Regions from separate parts of the Actinomadura sp. RB99 genome, predicted to be linked through region 2. Evidence: riboswitches for the same ligand, from Rfam matches in the RefSeq annotation. Region 2 holds a riboswitch; the other holds the start of a gene.
The links. A riboswitch is a leader RNA that binds a small molecule or an ion and turns the genes downstream of it on or off. The one in region 2 is predicted to bind ZMP and ZTP.

Region 1 (8,996 bases), on a different contig from region 2:
ACGATGACGATCGAGGCGGACGGCGCGACCCGCGTCATCGAGGACGTCGTCCCCTACCGGTTCTGGACCGCGACCGAGCTCGACGCGGCGATCCGGCTCGCGGGCGGGCTGGACGTCGCCGCCCGGTACGGCGACTTCGGGACCGGTGCGGACGCGGTGGCCCTCACCGATCCCGAGGCCTGGCGCATGATCACGATCCTGCGCGCGTCCTGATTCAGGGGGTGGGCGCCCACCCCGGCATCGGGTAGCCCGCCAGCATCTCGCGGACCTCGCCCGCGACCCGCTCGACGGCCGTCTCGTCCCCCCGGGCGGCGGCCCGCACGACCTCGTCGATCCAGGCCGCGATCCGCGGCATCCGCGCCTCGTCCAGCCCGCGGGTGGTGATCGCGCCGGTGCCGAGCCGCAGCCCCGACGGGTCGAACGGCTTGCGCGGGTCGAACGGGACCGCGTTGTAGTTCAGCTCGATGCCGGCGCGGTCCAGGGCCTGCGCGGCGGGCTTGCCCGCGACGCCCTTGTTCGTCAGGTCGATGAGGATCAGGTGGTTGTCGGTGCCGCCGGAGATCAGGTCGTAGCCGCGCTCCAGCAGCGCCCCCGCGAGCGCCTTCGCGTTCGCCACGACCTGGTGGGCGTACCGGGAGAAGTCCGGCGTCGCGGCCTCCTTCAGCGCGACGGCGATCGCGGCGGTGGTGTGGTTGTGCGGGCCGCCCTGCAGGCCGGGGAAGACGGCCTTGTCCACCGCCTTCGCGTGCTCGGCCGTCGACATGATCATCGCGCCGCGCGGGCCGCGCAGCGTCTTGTGCGTGGTCGTGGTGATCACGTCGGCGTGGCCCACCGGGGACGGGTGCGCGCCGCCGGCGACCAGGCCCGCGATGTGCGCGATGTCGGCGGCCAGCACCGCCCCGACCTCGCGGGCGATCTCGGCGAACGCCGGGAAGTCGATGGTGCGGGGCACCGCCGTCCCGCCGCACCAGATCAGCTTCGGCCGCTCCTTCAGCGCGAGGTCGCGGACCTCGTCCATGTCGACGCGGCCGGTGTCGGCGCGGACCTCGTACCGGACGGGCGTGAACCACCTGCCCGTCGCCGACACCGACCAGCCGTGCGTCAGGTGGCCGCCCATCGGCAGCGACAGGCCCATCACCGGGTCGCCGGGGTCGAGGAACGCCATGTAGACGGCGAGGTTCGCGGGCGAGCCGGAGTACGGCTGGACGTTGGCGTGCTCGACGCCGAACAGCTCCTCGGCCCGGGCGATGGCGGCCAGCTCGATCGGGTCGACGTTCTGCTGGCCCTCGTAGTACCGCTTGCCCGCGTACCCCTCGGAGTACTTGTTGGTCAGGACGGAGCCGGTGGCCTCCAGCACCGCCGGCGACACGTAGTTCTCCGAGGCGATCAGCCGGATCTTCTCGAACTGGCGGCGGGCCTCCGCCTCGACCAGCCCGGCGATCTCGGGATCCGCGGCCTGCAGATGGGGGACGGCGGGCTCGTGCACGACTACCTCCGCGCTGCTCGCGCCGGAACGCGCTGCGGGCGCCCCGGCCAGGGGACCCGTACACCCAGGCGCGCGGTGTGCGGACTAGTTTCGCTCCCCGGTGGTCGTCTCCACCTTGACTGCGCCAGTCGCGTTCGCCACATCATAGCGAGCCGCCTCCGGCCCCCGCCGCGTCCGGCGGGTCCGGCGGCTCCGCGCGGGGATCGACACCACGGCCAGCCCGCCGAGCAGCAGCACGGCCCCGGCCGCGACCCGCCCCGACATCCGCTCCCCCAGGACCGCCACGGCCAGGACGGCGGCCACCAGCGGCTCGGCGAGGCTCAGCGTCCCGGCCGTCGCGGCGCTCACCCGGTTCAGGCCCGTGACGAAGAACATGTACGCGGCGGCGGTCGCGGCGACGCCGAGCCACGCCACCAGGGCCGCCGACCGCGGCGCCGCGAGCGCGGGCAGGTCCGCGAGCGTCCAGGGCAGCAGCACCGACCCGCCGGCCAGCAGCGTCACCGACACCGCCGCCGCCATCCCGGTGGCGCCGCCGCCCGGCCCGCTCCGGCCGGTCAGGACCTTCGCCGACACCGTGTAGACGCCGAAGCACGTCCCGGCGACCAGGCTGAGCCCGACGCCGAGCAGGTCGACGCGGGCGTCGGGGCCCGGCGCCATCAGCAGCGCGACGCCGCCGATCGCACAGGCCGTCCCCGCCCACCAGCGCCCGCTGAGCCGCGTCCGGAGGACCAGCCTCTCGCACAGGCCCGTCGAGACGGGCGCGAGCCCGAACACCACGGCGGTCGCGACCGCGGCGCCCGTCCGGCCGACCGCGCTGAAGAACGACGCCTGGAAGATCCCGGTGGCGGCGGACGCGGCGGCCACCGGCGGCCACGTGCGCCGCGACAGCGTCCGGAACGCCCGCGGATCGGCCACGAGCACCAGGGCGGCGAGGATCACCCCGCCGGAGACGATCCGGGCGCCGCCGACCGCGACCGGGTTCGCGGCGGAGCCGGCCAGCACCTGCGCCGGGCCGACCGTCCCCCACAGGACTCCGGCGGCCAGGACCAGCAGCGCTGCGGAAGGGTTGTTTCGTCGGTCCATGCCTCCGAAGCTAGGCAGGCATGCGGCTGTCGGTGCGCTGAGCCGTCATATGTTCGGACTCGAGGCGAGGTCCCGCCGGTTCTTCGATTTCGGGACGGTCAACGCGCTCTCAGGCGTACGGCGTTCGCCCCGTCCGGCCGTCGGCCGCCGGAAGTTCGCCCTGCTCCTTCGGCTGGACGTAGTCGTACACCACGAGGGTGCGGACGTCCACGAACTCCTTGCGGCGGGCCAGCCGGTCGAGCACGAAGTCCCGCAGGTACGTGGTGCTGGGCACCGCCACGTGGACGAACAGGTCCTCGTTGCCCGTCACGACGAACACGCCCACGGCCTCGGGCATCGCGGCCATGCTGTCGCGCGCCGACTCGATCGCCTCACGCGACTGCGGCCGGATCCGGATCGAGATCAGCGCCTGGACACCGCGGCCGAGCCGCTCGAAGTCGACCGCCGCGTGGAAGCCGGTGATGACGCCGCGCGAGCGCAGCGCCCGCGTCCGCTCCAGCGCCGTGGACGGCGCGATCCCGACCGCCTCGGCCAGTTCCCTGTTGGTCTGCCGCCCGTCCCGCTGCAACCGCCGCAGGATCGCCTGGTCGACCGCGTCCATGGGGTCCCCTCCCGAACTCGCCGCCGCGTCCCGAACTCCCGCACGGAAGATGCGCCGCGACGTGGTGTTGCCCGAAGAATATTCGGCGTTGTGCGCCGGGCTCCAGCGCGGGGCGGGAGGGACTGGTGATTTCGCCGATGCCTCCCGTCCCGCAGGACGCCGACAATTGGCGGCCCACAGCGGCGGCGCGGGCCGCCCAACGGGGAGTCGAGGTCATCGTGAGCGGGGCGCATCGGGAAACGGGACGGCGCGCGCGACGGCGGACCCGGCGCGCGCGACGGGTCGTGGCGGTCGTGTGCATGGCGATCGCGGCGGTGCTCGGCACGTCGGTCTACGCGCTGTCGGCGATCACGTCGTGCTCGGGCGGTGTGACGACGGTCGACGCGGCCGTCGCGCCCGAACTGGCGCCGGCGGTCTCGGCGGTCGCCGGCGCCTTCAACGGCGCGGACCACCGGGCGCGCGGGAAGTGCGTCCGGGTCACCGTGCGGGCGGCGGGTCCGGCGGGCGTGACGGCGCTGCTGTCCGGGCAGATCCCCGCCGGCGCGGGCGTGCGCCGCCCGGACGTGTGGGTGCCCGACTCCTCGCTGTGGCTGCGGATGCTCGCGCGGCCGCCGCGCACGGTGGGAGGCCCCCTGGCGCGCACGCCGCTGGTCGCCGCCGTGCCGCGCTCGCGGGCCGCCGGGACCCCCGGCACCTGGAAGGCCCTCCTGGACGCGGCCGAGCCCGACGAGCGGCGCTCCCTGGCCGTCCGGCTCACCCTGGCCGACCCGTCCCGCACCGGGGCCGGGATCGCGTCGCTGCTGATCGCGCGGGAGCGCGAGGGCGACGCGTCGTTCGCGGCGTTCGCGCGGTCGGTGCGGGAGAGCACCGCACCGGACGTGGCCCGCGAGTTCGGCGCGCTGTCCGGGGCCGCCGCGCGTCCGGCGGCCGTCCTGGCCGTCCCCGAGCAGGCGGTGTGGGAGCACGACCGGAAGGACCCGGCGGCCGCCGTCCAGGCCGTCTACCCGCAGGACGGGACCCTGTGGCTGGACTATCCGTTCACGGTCGTCGACGACCGGCCCGGCGCGCGGCTGTTCGAGCGCGCGCTGCGCGGCGGTGAGGCCCTCGACCGCTTCCAGGCGGCGGGCTTCCGCGATCCCGCCGGTCGCGCGCCGGACGCGTTCGGCCGGACGGACGGCCTCGCCGCCGCCCCGCCCGCCGCCCTCGCCGAACCCGACCCCGCCCTGGTCCGGCGGACGGCGCAGGAATGGGCCCGGCTGACGCTCGGCTCCCGGATGCTCTCGGTGATCGACGTCTCGGGATCGATGGCGCTGCCGGTGCCCGGGTCCCGGCTGACGCGGCTGCAGGCGATCGCGCAGGCCTCGCAGGAGGGGCTCGCCCTGCAGCCCGACGACACCGAACTCGGCCAGTGGATCTTCTCCACCCGGCTGGACGGCGACCGCGACTGGCGGCAGACCGTCCCCATGGGTCCGCTCGGCGGGCGGATCGGGTCGGTCACGCGGCGGCAGCGCATCCTCAGCGCGCTGGCCACGCTGCGTCCGAAGCCGGACGGCGCGACCGGCCTGTACGACACGGTCCTCGACGCCGTCCGGTACATGCGCCGCACCTACCGGCCGGAGATGGTCAACACGGTGCTGGTGTTCACCGACGGACGCGACGAGGACCCCGGCGGGCCCACCCTGGACCGCACCGTCGCCGCGCTGCGCGCCGGGCGCGACGAGACCCGCCCGGTGCAGATCATCGTCATCGGCTTCGGCCCGGACGTCGACACCGCCGAACTGCGGCGGCTCGCCGACGCCACCGGCGGCAGCGTCTACACCGCCCGCGCCCCGCAGGACATCCTGCGGATCTTCGGCGAGGCCACCGCGCGCCGGCTCTGCGCCCCCTCCTGCTAAGCGCGCCGTCCCGCTGAGGGGCGCCCCCGTTCCGTCCGGGCCGCCCGCGTGAAAAGGCCATGGCCCGGCACCCTCGACGGGGGCCGGGCCAGGGTTCGGTGCGATGCGGGCGGAGGGTCAGCTCCGGCCGGCGGCCTCCAGGGCCCTCTTCACCGCGGCGCGCTTCTCGCGCAGCTTGGCGAGCGCCTCCTCGAGGATGGCCTCGCCGTCCTCGTCGCTGCGCCGCTCCTTCACGTACGCCAGATGCGTCTTGTAGGGCTCGGTCTTCGGCGGCGCCGGCGGGTTCTCCGCGTCCTGCCCGGCCGGGAACCCGCAGCGCGGGCAGTCCCACGTCTCCGGGACCGCGACGTCGGTCGCGAAGCTGGGGCGGGTCTCGTGCCGGTTGGCGCAGTAGAAGGTCACCCAGACGCGGGGGGCGGCGTCGCCGCGCTCCGCCTCTCCCATTGGACCGGCCCCGACGCGGCTGCCCCGAATCGCGTTGCCACTACCCACGGACTACTCCTCGCTTTGTGTGCCGCCGCCGCCAGGGGACCTCCGAGGACGGCGCGGCGCTCGAACGTGTTGGACGGGGCGGCTCAGCCGACGCCCTTGTGCTTGAACAGCAGCCCGAGCACGATGATCGAGGCGAACCAGACCACCCCGACGCCGATCGTCAGCCGGTCCAGGTTGCGCTCCACCACCGACGAGCCGCCGAGCGACGACGAGATGCCGCCGCCGAACATGTCGGACAGTCCCCCGCCCTTGCCCTTGTGCATCAGGACGAGGACCACCATCAGCAGGCTCGTGACGATGAGCACGATGGACGTTGCGATGATCACAGTTCTTCAGCGCCTTCTCTGGCCGGCCCCGCGGTACGGGGCCTCGTCTGTAGGGACGGAGGATCGAGCCGGGCGGTTTACCCGTCAGCTACGAAGGGTACGACGAACTACCGGCTGGTTCGGCAAGAACCCCCATGTCACGCGGAATTGATCAGTTTTGATCAGGCCGGGAGATCCCGATACCGGCAGATCTTGACGAACTCGCCCGGGTCGAGGCTGGCACCACCGACCAACGCGCCGTCCACGTCGGCCTGCGCCATCAGCCTGGCGATGTTGTCGCCCTTCACCGAGCCGCCGTACAGGATACGCACCTGGTCGGCCACTCCGCCGTCGTACAGCTCGGCGAGCCGGGTGCGGATCGCCGCGCAGACCTCCTGCGCGTCCTGCGGGGTGGCGACCTCGCCGGTGCCGATCGCCCAGACCGGCTCGTAGGCGATCACGGTGCGCCGCACCTGCTCGGCGGGGATCTTCTCCAGCGCCCCGTCCAGCTGCGCGAGGACGTGCGCGACGTGCCCGCCGGACTTGCGCACCTCCAGGCCCTCGCCCACGCAGACGATCGGGGTCATCTCCGCGCCGAGGACCGCCTTGGCCTTGGCGTTGACGAGCGCGTCGTCCTCGGCGTGGTACTCGCGCCGCTCGGAGTGCCCCACGATCACGTAGGAGCAGCCCAGCTTCGCCAGCATCGACGCGGCGATCTCGCCGGTGTAGGCGCCCGACGCGTGCTGCGAGACGTCCTGGGCGCCGTACTGGATGGCGTAGTTGTCCGCCGCGATCACCGTCTGCACCGTGCGCAGGTCGGTGAACGGCGGGCACACGACGACGTCGACGGCCTCGAAGTCGGGCTCCTTCAGCGCGAACGCCATCTTCTGGACGAGCAGCAGCGCGTCCAGGTGGTTCTTGTTCATCTTCCAGTTGCCCGCCATCAGGGGCTTGCGGGAAGGGGTCGCGGCGGCCATCGGTCAGTCCTCCAGAGCCTGCAGGCCCGGCAGCGTCCGGCCCTCGAGGTATTCGAGGCTCGCGCCGCCGCCGGTCGAGATGTGCGAGAAGGCGGCCTCGTCGAAGCCGAGCTGCCGGACGGCCGCGGCGGAGTCGCCACCGCCGACGACGGTGAACGCGCCCGAGTCGATCAGGCCCTGCGCGACGGCGCGGGTGCCGTGCGAGTAGGGCTCCATCTCGAACACGCCCATCGGGCCGTTCCAGAACACCGTCTTCGCGCCGGCGAGGCGCGCGGCGAACAGCTTGCCGGACTCGGGGCCGATGTCCAGGCCGAGCCGGTCGGCGGGGATCGCGTCGGCGGCGACCACGTCGTGGTCGGCGTCCGCGGCGAACGCGGTCGCGGCGACGACGTCCACCGGCAGCACGAACTCCACGCCGGTCTCCTCGGCGCGCCGCAGGTACTCGCGGACGGTGTCGAGCTGGTCCTCCTCGAGGAGGCTCTTGCCGACCTCGTGGCCCTGCGCCTTGAGGAAGGTGAAGACCATGCCGCCGCCGATCAGGATGCGGTCGGCCTTGCCGAGCAGGTTGTCGATCACGCCGAGCTTGTCGGAGACCTTGGAGCCGCCGAGCACCACCGCGTAGGGCCGCTCGACCCGCTCGGTGAGCTTCTCCAGCACCGACACCTCGGTGGCGATCAGGTCGCCGGCGGCGTGCGGGAGCCGCTTCGGCACGTCGTAGACGCTCGCGTGCTTGCGGTGCACGGCGCCGAACCCGTCGCCGACGTAGACGTCGGCGAGGGCGGCCAGCTTGTCGGCGAACGCGCCGCGCTCGGCGTCGTCCTTGCTGGTCTCGCCCGGCTCGAAGCGCAGGTTCTCCAGCAGCGCCACGTCGCCGTCGCCGAGCCCGCCGACCGCGGCGTGCGCGGACGCGCCGACCACGTCGTCGGCGAACACCACGCGGATGCCGAGCAGCTCGCCGAGCCGGCCCGCGACGGGCGCGAGCGAGAACTCGGGCTTGACCTCGCCCTTCGGGCGGCCGAGATGGGCGCAGACGATGACCTTGGCGCCCTTGGCCAGCAGCGTCTCGATCGTGGGCAGGCTCGCCCGGATCCGCCCGTCGTCGGTGATCCTGCCGTCCTGCAGCGGGACGTTCAGGTCCGCGCGGACCAGCACCTTCCGGCCGGCGACGTCCAGATCGTCAATGGTGCGCATCGGGATGCGGTGTCCTTCCGGATACGGCCCCGCCGTGGCCGCGCGCACGGCGCGGCCACGGCGGGAACGGGACTCTCGTCGCGGTCAGAGCTGCGAGCCGACGAGCTTGACGAGGTCGACGAGGCGGTTGGAGTAGCCCCACTCGTTGTCGTACCAGCCGACGACCTTGACCTGGTCGCCGATGACCTTGGTCAGCCCGGAGTCGAAGATGCAGGACGACGGGTCGGTGACGATGTCGCTGGAGACGATCGGGTCCTCGGTGTAGGTGAGGTAGCCCTTCAGCGGGCCCTCCTCGGCGGCCTTCTTGAACGCCTCGTTGACCTCCTCCGCGGTGACCTCGCGGGACAGGGTCGCGGTGAGGTCGGTGGCCGAGCCGGTCGGCACCGGGACGCGCAGCGCGTAGCCGTCCAGCTTGCCGTTCAGCTCGGGCAGCACCAGGCCGATGGCCTTGGCGGCGCCGGTGGAGGTCGGCACCACGTTCAGCGCGGCGGCGCGGGCGCGGCGCAGGTCCTTGTGCGGCGCGTCCTGCAGGTTCTGGTCCTGGGTGTAGGCGTGGATCGTCGTCATCAGGCCCTTCTCGATGACGAAGTTGTCGTGCAGCACCTTCGCCAGCGGGGCCAGGCAGTTGGTGGTGCAGGACGCGTTGGAGATCACGGTGTGGTTCGCCGGGTCGTACTTGTCCTCGTTCACGCCCAGCACGACGGTGAGGTCCTCGTTCTTGGCCGGGGCCGAGATGATGACCTTCTTGGCGCCGTTGTCGGCGTGCACCTTCGCCTTGGTGGCGTCGGTGAAGAAGCCGGTGGACTCCACCACGATGTCGGCACCGACGTCGCTCCACTTGAGGTTCGCGGGGTCGCGCTCCTCGAACGCCTTGATCGCCTTGCCGCCGACGACGATCTCGTCCGCGGTGGCGCGCACGTCCTCGGGGAAGCGGCCGAGGATGCTGTCGTACTTGAGCAGCTGGGC
Region 2 (8,996 bases):
TCGACGTCGAACAACCGCGGGACGCGCACGGAGCCGACGGCGCAGACGGTGTTCAGGTCGTTGCGGACGAGGTCCACGATCATGAGGTTCTCGGCGCGGTCCTTCTCGCTGGCCGCCAGCTCGCGGCGGAGGGCGTCGTCGTGCCCGGGGGCGGCGCCGCGGGGCCGGGTGCCCTTGATCGGCTTCGACCGCACCAGCCCCTCGGACGTCACCGCGAGGAACTGCTCCGGCGAGGCGCTGAGCACCGCGACGCCGGGGAAGGCGAGCAGCGCGCCGTACGGGACGGGGCTGACCCGCCGGAGGTGCGCGAACGTGGCGGCGGGGTCGACGGCGGTGCGCGCCGTCGCGGTGTTGGACAGGCAGATCTCGTACGACTCCCCGTCGCGGATCTCGTCCAGGCACTCGGCGACCAGGCCGAGGTACGCCTCCCGGTCGTGGTGCAGCTCGACGGGCGGTTCCGCCGCGTCGCCGGTCAGCGGCCCGGTCAGCGGCGGAGCCGGCTCGGACGGCAGGCCGCGGACGCGCTCGGCGGTCGCGGCGAACCACGCGTCCACCTCCGGGTCGCGGGCCAGGCGGCTGAGGCGCAGCAGGTAGGACTCGCCTTCCGCGTGGTCGATGACCAGCGCCCGGTCGGCGAACACCATCGCGGCGTCCGGGGTGGGCGAGGCGTGCGCGGCGGTGCCGCCCGTCTCGGCCTTCAGCTCGTACCCGAGGTAGCCGACGTAGCCCAGGCGGAACCCGAACGGGAGATCGCCGTCGTCGGGCAGCGCCCGCCGGGTCACCTCCCGTTCCAGGTAGTCGAAGAACGAGCCGGCCGGCTGCTCCGACACGGTGCCGTGCCCGTCCACCCGGACGCGCCGCTCCGCGACCCGGTACGTCACCAGCTCGCCGAGCGGGCCGTCGCCGTCGCCCATCATCGTGAACCGCGACGTCCCCTCCGCGTGCGTGCCGCTGTCCAGCCAGAACGCGCCGGGACGTCCGGCGAACACCGTCCGGTAGGCCGCCTCGGGGTCGGGTGCCGCCGCCAGCCGGTGGACGTGGAGCCGGTAGGGCCCCGCGCCGTGGTGCGCGCGCGTGAGGTCGCGGAAGTTGGCCAGCAGCTCGCGGCCGTGACCGGTGCGGATGGACTCGGGATGGAACTGGATGCCCCAGATCGGCGCCGACCGGTGCCGCACCCCCATCAGGACGCCGTCGTCCGACCACGCGACGGCCTCCAGCTCGTCGGGCAGCGCCGTGACCGCCAGCGAGTGGTACCGGACGACGGGCAGCGGCGACGGCAGCCCCGCGAAGAGCCCCTCCCCGGTGTGGACGACCTGGGAGACCTGTCCGTGCACGGGTTCCGGCGCGTGCTCGACCTTGCCGCCGAGCCGGTGGCAGATGCCCTGGTGCCCCAGGCACACCCCGAGCAGCGGCAGCGACCACTCGTCGATCACCCGGGCGCCGATGCCGATGTCGCGGTCGCGGTCGGGACGTCCCGGCCCGGGGGAGATGACCACGTTGTCGAAGTCGGCGGGGGACAGCCCCGACCAGTCGGCGTCGTTGCGGACGACCGTCGGCGGCCGCCCGTTCACCTCGCCCAGCAGCTGGTACAGGTTGAACGTGAACGAGTCGTAGTTGTCGATCAGAAGTGTCCGCATCGGCGACCGCTCCCGGGCGTCGTCATGGATCGCCCAGGCGCACGGCGGCGGTGGCGGGCCGCTCCCCGGTGGTGCTCCACCCTAGGCGCCAGTCACGGCCCGCCCACACTGTAACCGCAGGCGGCGCCCGGTGGTCAGCCCGGCCGGAGGCCCGCTCAGGCCGGCCGGTGGCACGCTCAGGCCGGCCGGAGGCCGCGGAGGGTGCGGTCGAGGACGGCGCCGACCTCGGCGCGCGCGGCGGCATGGTCGGCGGCGCGCGCGATGACGAGGCTCGCCTCGATGATCATCGCGACGATCAGCCGGGCCAGCACGCCCGGCGGCTGCCGGTCGAGCTCGCCGGCGTCCATCGCGCGCTCCAGCCACTCGGTGAGCAGCCGCAGGCCGTGCCGTTCCGCGAGGTCGTTCCAGGCGTCGGCGCCGAGCACGATGGGGCCCTCGACGAGCACGAGGCGCTGGAAGTCGCTGTCGACGCAGGTGTCGAGGAACGCGGCGAGGCCGTCCCGGATCTGGGCCAGCGGGCCGCCCGCCGCGGGCCGGTCGAGCTGCTGGCGGATCAGCCGCTCGGCCAGCTCCGCGCCGACCTGCTCGACCACGGCGGCGAACAGCGCGGCCTTGTCGCGGAAGTGGTGGTAGAGCGCGCCGCGGGTGACGCGGGCGGCGGCGACGACGTCCTCGGTGCCGGTGGCGGCGTAGCCGCGCTCGGCGAACAGCGCGCGGGCGGCGGCCAGCAGGGCGGCGCGGGTGTCGGCGGCGTGCTCGGCGCGTCGGGACGGCGTCATACCCGCGAACCTATATTGACGTACAGCCACCATGTTTCATACTCGCTGTATGGAGCATCGTCCGGATGCCGGGACGGTCCGGCGCACGGACGACACCCGCGGCTCAGGGAGGCGCACATGGGACTGCCCATGCGGCTGGCGGTCAAGATCGGGACCCATCTGGTGCGGCAGCGGATCCGCGGCACCGCGAAGTTCCCGATGATCATGGAGCTGGAACCGCTGTTCGCCTGCAACCTCAAGTGCGCCGGCTGCGGCAAGATCCAGCAGCCCGCGTCGCTGCTCAAGCAGCGGATGCCGGTGGAGCAGGCGGTGGCCGCCGTCGAGGAGTGCGGCGCGCCGATGGTGTCGATCGCCGGCGGCGAGCCGCTCATGCACCCGCAGATCGACCGGATCGTCGTCGAGCTGCTGCGGCGCCGCAAGTTCGTCGTCCTGTGCACCAACGCGGTGCTGCTGCGCAAGCACCTGCACCGCTTCCGCCCGCACCGCGACTTCGCCTGGATGGTGCACATCGACGGGCTGAAGGAGCGCCACGACGAGTCCGTCAGCAAGGACGGCGTCTTCGACGAGGCCGTGGACGCGATCCGGGCCGCCAAGGCCGCCGGGTTCACCGTCTACACGAACTCGACGTTCTACAACACCGACACCCCCGAGACCATCCGGGAGACCCTGGACTACCTGAACGACGAGCTCGGCGTCGACCGGATGGAGATCGCGCCCGGCTACGCCTACGAGAAGGCCCCCGACCAGGACCGGTTCCTCGGCGTCCAGCAGACCCGCGACCTGTTCCGGCAGGCGTTCGCGGGCGGCCGCCGGCGGCGCTGGCGCCTCAACCACTCCCCGCTCTACCTCGACTTCCTCGAAGGCCGGCGCGAGTTCGCGTGCACGCCGTGGGGCGTGCCGTCGTACTCGCTCCTCGGCTGGCAGAAGCCCTGCTACCTGCTCGCCGACGGCTACGCCGCCTCCTGGAAGGAGCTGCTGGAGACCACCGACTGGGACGCCTACGGCCGCGGCCGCGACCCGCGCTGCGACAACTGCATGGCCCACTGCGGCTACGAGCCCACCGCCGTCCTCGCCACCACGCAGTCGCTCCGCGAGAGCCTCCGGGCCCTGGCGGGCTGACGCTCCGCGCCTCGTCAGCCCTCCTTGACGAGCATCGGCGGGCGCCCGACGGCCAGCAGCCACGGCGGCAGGATGACGACGCACATCAGCGGCAGCAGCTTGATGTCGGTGACGACGGTGACCGCCATGAACAGGCTCAGCCAGCCCTGCCGGGTGACGGCGACGAGCAGCCCGAGCACCCCCGCGCTGATCGCGAGGGACACCGGGACGTCGTCCACCAGCCGGTTCGCGAGCAGCCCGATCGCGACGCCCGTGAACACCGACGGGAAGATCCGCCCGCCGCGGAACCCGCACGACGCGGCGATCAGCAGCGCGGCCAGCTTCACCACGACGATCAGCAGCAGCCCGCCCGTCGAGTGCGACGACACGTGCTCGGTGAGGGTCTTCATCTCGCTCAGGCCCTTGAACAGGGTGATCCGGCCGCCGATCGCGCCGAGCACGCCGAGCGCCGCCCCGCCGGCCACGAGCGCGGCGACCGGGCCCGGCAGCCGGTGGAAGGCGGCGTGGACGTACGGGAACGCGTACACCAGCACCAGCCCGAGCGCGCACGCGGCGAGGGCGATGACCGAGCCGCTGACCAGGTCGACGAGCGTGAAGCCGGGGTAGCCGGGGACGTCCACCGCCAGCACCGGCGCGGCGAGCACGACGGTGGTGAGCGCCCCGGCGCCGGCGGCGACGAGCGGCGCGAACAGGCGGTCCCACAGCGGGGTGCCGGACTCGCCCGTCATCGTCTCCGACAGGATGAGCGCCGCGGCGACCGGAGTGCCGAACAGCGCGCCGATCGTCCCGGCCGCCGCGAGCCCCACCCACGCCTCGCCCGGGACCCTGGGCAGGAAGCGCCGCCCGAGCGCGAACGCCAGCGCGACGTTGACCGCGGTGATCGGGTTCTCCGGGCCGAGGCTGACCCCGCCCGCGAGCGTGAGGACGGTGGCGAGCAGCAGGCTCGGGACGACGGGCGCGGGCATCGGCGGCGCGACGAGGCCCTCGGTGGCCGGGTCGGGTCCCGCGTGGCCCGGCACCTTCCAGACGACGAGGCCGACCGCGACGCCCGCCAGGACGAGGATCAGGACCGTCCACCAGGCGGGCTCCCCGCCGATGCCGAGGGCGTGCGGGAGCCGGTCCCAGACGGCTTTCTGCAGCGCCTCGGCGACCGTGCTCACGCCGAGCAGGAGCAGGCTCGCCCCCACGCCGATCAGCAGTGCGGGCAGCGACAGCGCCAGCAGCGCGCGAGGCTGGGTCGCGGTGGTGCCGGCCACCCGCCCTCCCCCCGGAGCCGACGCGATCGATCTTCCTCCTCCCTACCCGCGAAGATCGCGCTGCGCAGAAACCCCCGGTCAAATTCCTGCGGCGGTCAGGCGTCGAGGGGGCCGAGGGGAAGGACGTCTCCCGCGCCGACTGGAGACCTGACGGCCCCGCTCATCAGCCCTTACGCGAGCGGCGCCGCAGCAGGACGACCGGCGTCGCCGCCGCCAGTCCCAGCGCGACCGGCGTCGCGGGCGCGAGAGCGCCGATGGCCCGATCGAACGTGCCGGGGATGGGGAGCATCTTCATCCGGTTCACGGGCCACACGACGACGAAGGCGCGGCCGATGACCCGGCCCCGCGGGATCGCGCCGCCGCCGGGGTCGCTCCGATGCGCGCGCGAGTCCGCGGACAGCTCCCGGTGGTCGCCCATGACCCACAGGGTCCCCGGCTTCACCGTCACGTCGAACGGCTGCTCGGACGGCTTGTTCTGCTCGTGCGTGACGGGATCGGTGTAGAGGTACGACCGCTCGTCCAGGGCCACCCCGTTGACGGACACGCGGCCCTGCGCGTCGCAGCATTTCACGTGGTCGCCCGGCACGCCGATGACCCGCTTGATGTAGTCCTTCTCGCCGGGGGCGACCCCGAAGGCGCCGCCGACCCACCGGAAGAACCGCGCCACCGGGTTCTTCGGCGTCGTGTACGTCACCTCGGGGTCCCACGAGTCCATGCCGTTGAACACCACGATGTCGCCGCGCTTGACGTCCCGCGTGTGGTAAACGATCTTGTTGACGAGGACCCGGTCGCCGATCTCCAGCGTGTTCTGCATGGAGCCCGACGGGATGTAGAAGGCCTGCACAAGGAACGTCTTCACCACGAGGGCGAGCACCACGGCGACGACGATGAGGACGGGCAGTTCCTTCCAGAACGACCCCTTCTTCTTCCCCTTCGCCGGTTCCGCCGCGCCGTCACCGGGCCGTTCGCCGTCCGTCCCGGTGTCCGCTCCGCCGGACGGCCGCTCCGAGGCCTCGTCTGCGGGTGCGGACCTGTCGAGGTCCTCCTCGCGGGGCGCCGCGCCGTCAGAGCTGGGGTGCATGTCTCTCCGATCGCCTCGCGCCTGCCCTCCAGCCGGATCCTACTGTCGCCGCGCCCCGTCCCTTCATGAAGAGCCGCTCTCCGCCGGCGCCCCTGTCCGAAACCCGGGGATTAGTGATGGCCCGGTTCAAGCCCCTGTCTCGGCGGCGGCGAGTGATCCATGATGCCTCTATGTCCTTGCCGCGCCTCCTCGCCGTCCTCGGGTTCTGCTCGCTGCTCGCCGTGGCCGTTTTCGGTCTCTGGCCGACGCACATCAAGGTGGGCGTCGAGACGGAGAGCTGCGGCTCGGTGTGGTTCTCCCGGACGCCCAGCGACGATCACCCGGCGAAGAACGACCCGACCGGCGAGGTCGATCTCCAGCGCGACGTCCGGTGCGGCGAGGCCAGGGACCAGGTCAAGCGTCCCGGACAGGTGGCCGCGGGGGTGACGGTGGCGCTGTTCCTGGCGGCGGCCGTAGCGGAGCGGCGCCGCTCGCGGTCCCGCTAGCCCTTGAGGTAGTCGCCGTGCTCCAGGTCGTCGAGCAGCGTCGGGTGGACGGGCGTCCAGCCGAGCAACTCCCGCGTGGACGACGCGGACGCGGGCGCGTCGAAGCCGTACACGATGGCCATGAACGGGCTGGGGAAATGGGCGGCGGCCTCGTCCGGGGACAGTGAGACCGCGGGCAGCCCCAGCCCCCGCGCGATCGTCTCCGCGACGCTCCTCAACGTGACGCCGGTTTCCGCCACCCCGTGAAGCACGCTGCCACCGGGCGCCTTCTCCAGCGCCAAGCGGAACAGGACCGCCGCGTCGAGCCGGTGCACCGCGGGCCACCGGTTGCCGCCGTCCCCGACATAAGCCGACACACCGGTCTTCCGTGCGGTGTCGACGAGCATGCCGATGAACCCGTAGTCCCCCGGCCCGTGGACGGTCGGGGCGAGCCGGACCACGCTCGACCGCACCCCCTCGGCGGCGAAGCCCAGGCAGGCCCGCTCGCCCGGGAGCCGGAAGCCGGCGATCCCGGACGGATCGGGCTCGTCCTGCTCGGTGCTCACCCGTCCGGCGGGCATGACCAGCGTGCCCGAGGTGCAGACCAGCGGCCTGCCCGAGCGTCCGAGTGCCCGGCCGAGCGTCTCGATCGCGGTCCGGTCGCGCCTCATCATGTCGTCGGGGTCGGCGAAGTCGCCCCCGAACGCCATGTGCAGGACGCCGTCGGCGGCTTCGGCGCCGCTGCGCAGGCTGTCGAGATCGTCCAGGGACCCCCGGTGCGGCATGGCGCCCAGCGACTCCAGCCGCGCTGCCGCCGCGTCCGAGCGCGCGAGCCCGGTGACGGTGTGACCGGCGGCGATGAGCTCGGCGACGACGGCCGGACCGGTCAGTCCCGAACCGCCCGTGACGAAGACATGCATGACGACTCCTCATAAAGCCAGTGACTGACGCTTCTTAGCGCCAGTCGCTGACTCTACACGTAGCGCCAGCCACTGACACATGCGGTAGTCTCGACGCGTGCCACGGAGCGGAGCAGAAGCGCGCCGCCGCCTTCGCCAGGCGGCCCTGGAGCTGTACCGGGAACGCGGCTACGACCGCACCACCGCGGCCGAGATCGCCGCCCGGGCCGGCGTCAACGAGCGCACGTTCTTCCGGCACTTCCCCGACAAGCGCGAGGTGCTCTTCGACGGCGAGGCCGACCTGCGCGACGCGATGACCCGCGCGGTGGCCGAGGCGCCCGCCGACCTGGAACCGCTCGACGTCCTGCTCGGCACGTTCCGCAAGGCGGGACGCGTCCTCGAGGAGAACCGCCCGTTCTCCGAACCCCGGCTGGAGATCATCGCCGCGACGCCCGCGCTCCGCGAACGGGAGCTGGCCAAGGCCGCCTCGCTCACCGACGCCCTGGCGGACGCCCTCCGCCGGCGCGGCGTCCCCGACCGTCTGGCGGCCCTCGCCGCCCAGACCGGCTGGGCCACCTTCCACCACGCCGCCCAAGCCTGGATCGACGACCCGTCCCAGAGCCTGGACGCCCATCTCCTCCAGGCCTTCGACGACCTGCGCGCCCTCTCCGCTACCGGCCGGACTCCACCGCCGGAGGATCCCGCCTCAACGGCTCGCTAGCCACACCGAGCTCCACCCTGGCGGCCTCCATGAACGCGAACCGGAGCTCCCGCTTGGCCGGCGCGCCCGCCCCGCGAAGCAGCGCATGGAGAGCCATCGTGTAGTCGTGAGCAGCCTGAGCCACCGAAGGAGTGCACACGAGTTCCGGAACCTTCTTGGCGAGCCAGAGCGCATGCAGATGCTGCCACTTCTCGGAATCCTCGATGTGCTCCCCCAAGGAGAGGCGGTCCAGGCACAGTTCCACCTGCTGGGCCGCGGACAGGAACTCCATGAGCGCCTCCTTGCGCTCCGCCCGTTCCGCACTGTCCCGCTCGAACCGCGCCCGCCGCGCGTCCACCCGCGTGGAGAGGTACTGACCGACCAGCGTCCCAGCCGACCCGAGAGCCACCCCCGCCAACGGCAAGACCGTCGCACTCAAACTCACCTCCCTAAGACGCCAGCCCCCACCCCCACGTTCCGCGAACGCGAGAGACCCCTCGCAACGACCGCGAAGGGCACCCGAAGAGATACGCCCGCGATCACTGTGCTCCGGCGCGAACGGAGCGCCCCCCCGTGACAGAAGCGGGAGTGCCCCCTGGAGCGCGGGGGTCCGCAGGGCCGCGCAGCCCCCTGGTTCGAGCTCGGCCAATGACTGTGTTCGCCCCGGGAACTCGTCGGCGGATCCCGAGCGTCCCAGAGCCATGCGAAGAGCTTGGAAGATCACTGCGGCGACGGCGCTGGGAGTGCTGGCCTTGGGTGCGGTCGAACCGGTCTGGCTCTTCTCGACGGCTTCGGGCAGTGGCCTGGCTGGGCAGACGACGGTAGGGCCAATGTGCCCTGTGCAGAGGGTCGGGCAAGTGTGCCCCGTGGGCCATGTGAGGATGTCGGCGGTGGTGACGCGGCATGACTGGCCCGGAGTGGCGGCCTTCGTCCGGACGGATGGCCAAGGGCGTTTCCGAGTGCGCCTAGCCCCCGGCCGCTACACGCGTACGCACGCGTAGACATCGGCTACGACAGCGGGATCCGCTGAGCCGAGCTTCTCGCACATCTTCTCCAAGCTC

Region 1: it holds a riboswitch for ZMP and ZTP, as region 2 does, so the genes downstream of both, glyA (serine hydroxymethyltransferase) here and pabB (aminodeoxychorismate synthase component I) in region 2, are expected to answer to the same signal.

What each region holds. Positions count from the first base shown of each region.
Region 1 is NZ_JABMCA010000012.1:12,525-21,520, reverse strand. Features, by position in the region: gene amrb99_RS13655 (methyltransferase domain-containing protein) at 1-213, shown strand, start outside; gene glyA (serine hydroxymethyltransferase) at 215-1,486, opposite strand; ZMP/ZTP riboswitch at 1,542-1,628, opposite strand; gene amrb99_RS50995 (hypothetical protein) at 1,848-2,066, shown strand; gene amrb99_RS13640 (Lrp/AsnC family transcriptional regulator) at 2,679-3,170, opposite strand; gene amrb99_RS13635 (substrate-binding and VWA domain-containing protein) at 3,470-5,065, shown strand; gene amrb99_RS13630 (RNA polymerase-binding protein RbpA) at 5,183-5,557, opposite strand; gene secG (preprotein translocase subunit SecG) at 5,641-5,883, opposite strand; gene tpiA (triose-phosphate isomerase) at 6,045-6,839, opposite strand; gene amrb99_RS13615 (phosphoglycerate kinase) at 6,843-8,030, opposite strand; gene gap (type I glyceraldehyde-3-phosphate dehydrogenase) at 8,115-8,996, opposite strand, start outside.
Region 2 is NZ_JABMCA010000001.1:263,822-272,817, reverse strand. Features, by position in the region: gene pabB (aminodeoxychorismate synthase component I) at 1-1,637, opposite strand, end outside; ZMP/ZTP riboswitch at 1,662-1,743, opposite strand; gene amrb99_RS01405 (TetR/AcrR family transcriptional regulator) at 1,814-2,416, opposite strand; gene hpnH (adenosyl-hopene transferase HpnH) at 2,534-3,535, shown strand; gene amrb99_RS01395 (ion channel protein) at 3,550-4,791, opposite strand; gene lepB (signal peptidase I) at 4,955-5,872, opposite strand; gene amrb99_RS01385 (hypothetical protein) at 6,043-6,357, shown strand; gene amrb99_RS01380 (SDR family oxidoreductase) at 6,354-7,256, opposite strand; gene amrb99_RS01375 (TetR family transcriptional regulator) at 7,354-7,956, shown strand; gene amrb99_RS01370 (hypothetical protein) at 7,907-8,374, opposite strand.